Regions from separate parts of the Clostridium hominis genome, predicted to be linked through region 2. Evidence: riboswitches for the same ligand, from Rfam matches in the RefSeq annotation. Region 2 holds a riboswitch; the other holds the start of a gene.
What was found. Region 2 has a riboswitch for S-adenosylmethionine ahead of metK (methionine adenosyltransferase). Riboswitches for the same ligand answer to the same signal wherever they lie in the genome.
Positions count from the first base shown of each region.

Region 1: another riboswitch for S-adenosylmethionine. It lies ahead of H8S20_RS17870 (pyridoxal phosphate-dependent aminotransferase); the one in region 2 lies ahead of metK (methionine adenosyltransferase).

Region 1 is NZ_JACOOO010000042.1:105,332-108,560, reverse strand. It holds gene H8S20_RS17875 (MetQ/NlpA family ABC transporter substrate-binding protein) at 1-806, opposite strand, end outside; gene H8S20_RS17870 (pyridoxal phosphate-dependent aminotransferase) at 903-2,060, opposite strand; SAM riboswitch class I at 2,147-2,379, opposite strand; gene yedF (sulfurtransferase-like selenium metabolism protein YedF) at 2,547-3,143, opposite strand.
Region 2 is NZ_JACOOO010000035.1:32,605-35,833, reverse strand. It holds gene H8S20_RS14905 (hypothetical protein) at 1-243, shown strand, start outside; tRNA gene H8S20_RS14900 (tRNA-Tyr) at 430-514, shown strand; tRNA gene H8S20_RS14895 (tRNA-Thr) at 535-609, shown strand; tRNA gene H8S20_RS14890 (tRNA-Tyr) at 616-700, shown strand; tRNA gene H8S20_RS14885 (tRNA-Val) at 731-806, shown strand; tRNA gene H8S20_RS14880 (tRNA-Thr) at 812-886, shown strand; tRNA gene H8S20_RS14875 (tRNA-Tyr) at 894-978, shown strand; SAM riboswitch class I at 1,141-1,315, shown strand; gene metK (methionine adenosyltransferase) at 1,411-2,586, shown strand; gene nagA (N-acetylglucosamine-6-phosphate deacetylase) at 2,629-3,229, opposite strand, start outside.

The sequences.
Region 1 (3,229 bases), on a different contig from region 2:
TCCTTATATTTTCCACTTTCAATAGCATTTCTAAATTCTTCTGATTCCACAGCTTCTTTTAAATCCTTCCCTAAGTCTTTATCTAAATCTTCAGTTCTTACTGCAACTACATTTTTATATTCTTCTGATAATTCTTCAATAGCTAAAGCTTCTGCAAAATCCAATCCAGACGCTATAGCATAATTTCCAGGTACTAAAGCAATATCTGCACTGCTTATACTTCTTGCTAATTGTGCTGCTTCAACTTCTAAAAACTCTAAATTCTTGCTGTTTTCAGTAATATCATTTTTTGTAGCTTTAGTATCATCAACATTAGAATCTATTTTTATTAATCCTTGAGTTTCCAATAAGGTTAATGCTCTTGCTAAATTTGATGGATCATTTGGTATAGCAACCTTACCACCTTCGCCTAATTCACTTAAAGAGTTAAGATTATTTGAGAATATACCCATTCCTGCTGTTGGAACTGAAATAACAGCTGATATATCTAGATTGTTATCTGCACTAAATTTTTCTAAGTAAACAGTATGTTGCATTAAGTTTGTATCAATCTCTCTATTATTTAAAGCTTTATCTGGTTGAATATAATCACTAAACTCCTTTACTTCAACCTCATACCCATTTGCCTCTAAATAAGGAGCTATACATTCTTTAACCATATCTCCGTAAGGTCCAGGACATACCCCAACAGTAATATTTTTAGTATCTGTTTCTAGAGATTCTCCTCCTTTACTAGCACATCCTACTACTCCTAGTGATAAAGTTGCTGCAAGTGTTATTGCTACTAATCTTTTATTTCTTTTCATTTTTATACCCCCAAGTTTTTATATTAATATTTTTTTATATTTACTATTTCGATTTTGGTTCTAAATCTTATCTATTTATTTTTATAAAGTTAGAATTTATTTTGATACTTTTAATCTTTCAAGTCTCTTTAATGCTTCTTTTAATGTTTCATCTTTCTTTGCAAAATGTAACCTTATATAGTTATTTACATCTTCTTTAAAGAAACTTGAGCCTGGAACTGCTGCTACTCCAATATCCCTTGTAAGATACTCACAAAAGCTTATATCATCTTTCGCACCAAACTCGCTTATATCTACTAACACATAATAAGCACCTTCTGGCTTGAAATATTTAAGCCCTATTTTGTCTAATCCATTTAAAAATAAATCTCTTTTCTTATCATACTTATTTATTAAATCTTCATAGTAATCATCACCAAACTCTAATCCAGGTATTACTGCCTTTTGTAATGGAGCCGCAGCCCCAACTGTTAAAAAGTCATGAACCTTTTTACAGTTATCTATTATTTTTTTATTACCTAGTACATATCCTAATCTCCATCCGGTAATAGAATAGGTTTTAGATAATGAGCTACATGATATAGTTCTATCAAACATTCCAGGTAATGAAGCAAAGTATATATGCTCATTAGGAGGAAATACTATATGTTCATAAACCTCATCAGTAATTACAAAGGTATCAAACTCTTCGGCTAAACTTGCAATATATAACAATTCATCTCTCGTAAAAACCTTTCCTACAGGATTTGATGGATTACATAGTATTAAAGCTTTAGGATTTTGCTCAAATGCTCTTCTTAATTCTTCTTTATCAAATCCAAAACTAGGTGGTTTTAATGCTACATATACAGGCTCTGCCCCTGAGAGAATTGTATCTGCAACATAGTTTTCATAAAATGGTGAAAATACAATGACTTTATCTCCAGGATTGCATACCGCCATCATTGAAACCATCATAGCTTCTGTACTTCCACATGTAACAACTATATTTTCTTCTGGATTAATTTCTATCCTCATGAACTTTTTTTGTTTTTCTGCTAGCTTTTCTCTAAATATTTTTGAGCCCCAAGTTATCTCATATTGATGAGGTCCTTTTTCAGCTACCTCTTTTAAACTATTTAAGATATCTTTTGGCGGATCAAAGTCTGGAAATCCTTGTGATAGATTTATTGCTCCATATTGATCTGCTATTCTTGTCATTTTTCTTATCGTTGATTCAGAGAACCAATCTAATCTATTACTTAGTTCTGCCATTTTTTTGCCCCCTCTTTACTTTTAAATAAAAAAATAAAGCACTAGAGAATAAATCTCTAGCGCTAATAAACACTACATAATTCACCCTCTTATCTACTAGCTAAAAAGCTACAGGAATTAGCACCACGTATACAGTTAAAAATTAAGAATTAAGAATTAAGAGTTGCTACTGAAATTTTCTTGAAATTTCTTAACTTGAAATGCATAAAACTATCTTATGAGTTTTATCCATAACTCTTAACTTTTCTCTACTAACTATTAACTAGTAACAGGTTGCCGGGTTTCATAGGGCCAGTCCCTCCACCGCTCTTGATAAGATTAACAATATTTAGTTGTAATTCCTTTATTTATTGAATTAATATTAAATCAAAATTTTTACATTGTCAATATATTTTAATAATTTTTTCCAAATACTTTTCACTTTGCTTTTGGAATTCTAAATAAAGCACTATTATTTTATTTAGTTAATAATATATAGTTAATTCTCTATAATGTGATAACTTTAGAAGTGGATTTCATAACTCCGACAATATCATACATATTGCTTACAGTTCCAACTTTAAGTTCTCCTTCAAGATGATAATAATTTAAACATGCTCCACAAACTAATACATTAACACCTTTTGCAACTAAAGCATTTAAATGCTCAATAGCCTGCTCGTTTAATGTTGGTACCTTTACCCCATCATTCATAAACAAAATAGCTTTAGGTAAGTCCTCATCTTCAGATAATGTATAGAAAAACATTTTCATTAAAGACTTTCCAAGCTCTTCTGCACCAGCTCCTATAATATCTTTGCCAATAAAAATACACCAATCACCTAAAGGCTTTTTCCCTTGTATTTTATTTAAAACTTCTTGACATTCTTCACAACCATTAGAAAAATGTACTGTGTAAATTCCTTCATTTTCTTCAATTTTAGTTTCAAATCCTTGACTGTTGGCAAGTTTTTTTAAGTTCTCTACAGCTATACCATTGTCTACTTGAACTGAAAAAAACTTAGTTCCTAAATCTATTTCTTTCTTTGCCATTATAACAGGCATAGGGCAAGCTTTTCCTTTCGCATCTATAACTTTTTTCATACTTTCCTCCATTACTTTATACTATATTAATTTTATTTACCATATTTTAATTATATCACCTTTTTAATATAATCTAAATTAATAAA
Region 2 (3,229 bases):
TCTGATGTTTTAACTTTAAATTTAGATAATATAATTAACAGTTTAACTTTAGATGAGAGAAATGTAGTTGAAGGAATATTAGATAAACTTTCAGTTGTTGATTGTGCTAAAGTTAATTCTATTTTGAATAATGGTAGCATAGATTCAAAGAAGGAAGCTATGGAATATATTAAAAAACGCTTGGTAGAAGAGGATTATGATAGGCTTGTAGGTATATTAAATCAATATATTGACTTAGTGTAGTTATAATGGCTATTAAAGTTATATAAGTGCTTAATATTAAGTAAAATGAAGGAAAATAGAGCAAATTAAAAATAAAATCGGAAAATGAGCTATTATGAGGCTTGAAATATTGTTGCTATGAATATATACTAGTCATTGTCAGTTCGGCAGTGATGCACGAAATGATGAAAGTTATTAATACGATATGGGGGAGTTCCCGAGTGGCCAAAGGGGGCAGACTGTAAATCTGTTACGTTTCGTTTCGATGGTTCGAATCCGTCCTCCCCCACCATTAATAACTTAATTAAATATGCTGGTGTGGCTCAATGGCAGAGCAGCTGACTTGTAATCAGCAGGTTGTTGGTTCGACTCCGATCACCAGCTCCATTAAATGGGGGAGTTCCCGAGTGGCCAAAGGGGGCAGACTGTAAATCTGTTACGTTTCGTTTCGATGGTTCGAATCCGTCCTCCCCCACCATTTAATTTTTTGAAAAATAAATAATAACGTGGAAGCATAGCTCAGCTGGGAGAGCATCTGCCTTACAAGCAGAGGGTCACAGGTTCGATCCCTGTTGTTTCCACCAAATACGCTGGTGTGGCTCAATGGCAGAGCAGCTGACTTGTAATCAGCAGGTTGTTGGTTCGACTCCGATCACCAGCTCCATTAAAATGGGGGAGTTCCCGAGTGGCCAAAGGGGGCAGACTGTAAATCTGTTACGTTTCGTTTCGATGGTTCGAATCCGTCCTCCCCCACCATTAAAAGCATAGTTTATCTATGCTTTTTTATTTTGACTTAAAATAAGTAATATGTATTATAAAAAGTTGAGAATATATTAGAATTTAAATTTATTGACATTAGTTTTAATAATTGTTAATATATATTACAGTAAATAAAAAGTAAATAAAATTTGATATTAGTTCTTATCAAGAGAGGTAGAGGGAGAGGGCCCTGTGAAACCCGGCAACCTGTTACCAATTAGCAGTTGATAGTTAATAAATAATAATTAAATTAACTTAATTATTAATTTTTAACTTTTAATTATTAATTGTATACGTGGTGCCAATTCCTGCAATTAATTTTGCAAGATAAGAAAGACATGGTTGAATATTACGTCTCTTCTTTATCTTAAGAAGAGACTTTTTTATCTTTAGAATTAATATCATCTTAATTAAGAGAGGAGATATATAATGAGAAGATTATTTACATCAGAATCAGTAACAGAAGGTCATCCAGATAAAATCTGTGACCAAATATCAGATGGAATATTAGATAGTATACTAGCTAAGGATCCTATGGCTAGAGTAGCTTGTGAAACAGCTGTAACTACAGGAATGGTTATGGTAATGGGAGAAATATCAACATCATGTTATGTGGATATCCCTAAGGTGGTTAGAGAAACTATAAGAGAAATAGGTTATGATAGAGCTAAATTTGGGTTCGACTGTGATACATGTGCTGTATTAACATCTATCGATGAGCAATCATCAGATATAGCTATGGGAGTTGATGAAGCATTAGAATCAAAAGCTGGTGATAAAGATGCAGTTGAAGCAGTTGGTGCAGGAGACCAAGGAATGATGTTTGGTTTTGCAACAAATGAAACACAAGAGTTTATGCCATTACCAATAGCAATGGCTCATAGATTATCTAGAAGACTTAGTGAAGTAAGAAAAAATGGCACATTACCATATTTGAGACCAGATGGAAAAACTCAAGTAACAGTAGAATATGATGATAACAAAGTTATAAGAATAGATACAATAGTAATATCAACTCAACATGGACCAGAAGTTAGCCAAGAACAAATAAGGGAAGACTTAATGGAACACGTAATTAAAGCAGTAGTTCCTGCAGAGCTTTTAGACGAAAATACTAAGTATTATATAAATCCAACAGGAAGATTTGTTGTTGGTGGCCCACAAGGGGATAGTGGATTAACTGGTAGAAAAATAATAGTTGATACTTACGGTGGATACGGTAGACATGGAGGAGGAGCTTTCTCAGGAAAAGATCCAACAAAGGTTGATAGATCAGCAGCATATGCAGCTAGATGGGTAGCTAAAAACTTAGTAGCAGCTGGAGTTGCAGATAAATTAGAAATTCAATTAGCTTATGCTATTGGAGTTGCTAAACCAGTATCAATTGAAGTTGAAACTTTTGGAACAGGAAAACTTTCAGAAGAAGAAATAGTGAAAATAGTAGAAAAATCATTTGATTTAAGGCCAGGTGCAATAATAAGAGATTTAGAGTTAAGAAATCCTATTTACAAGCAAACAGCAGCTTATGGGCACTTCGGTAGAAATGACTTAGATCTTCCATGGGAAAGATTAAATAAAGTTGAAGATATAAAGAAATACTTATAATAAAAAAAGGAACTCACAGGAATTGCTGTGAGTTCCTTTTTATTAAAGTGTGTTATATACCACGTTTCCGTTAACAATAGTCATTTTTACGTTTATATCTTCATCAAAAATAACTAGGTCAGCATCAAAGCCTTCTTTTATTAAGCCTTTTCTATCTTCTACTTTGCAATGTTTAGCTCCGTTATATGAAGCCATTTTAACTATTTCGTTAAGTGGGTAATTAGAGTTGTTATAAACATTTCTAATAGCTTTATCCAAAGTAAGAACTGATCCAGCAAGTGAACCACTTAATAATCTAGCAGCACCATTTTTAACTTCTACATCTTGACCACCTAAAGAATACATGCCATCTTGCATTCCGCATGCCATCATTGCATCAGTAACTAAAAGTACCTTATCAGTTCCTTTTTGCTTATAAGCAGTTCTTAATGATGGATAAGAAATATGAATACCATCAGATATAGTTTCAGTAGTTATTTCTGAATCAAATATTGCCCCTACAACACCAGGTTCTCTATGAGTAAATGGAGTCATAGCATTGAAAAGGTGAGTTGAGTGGCAGAATCCACACTTTATACCGTCCATAGCTTCTTCATAATTAGCTTTAGTATGTCCCATTGAGCAAACTATACCTTTATCAGAA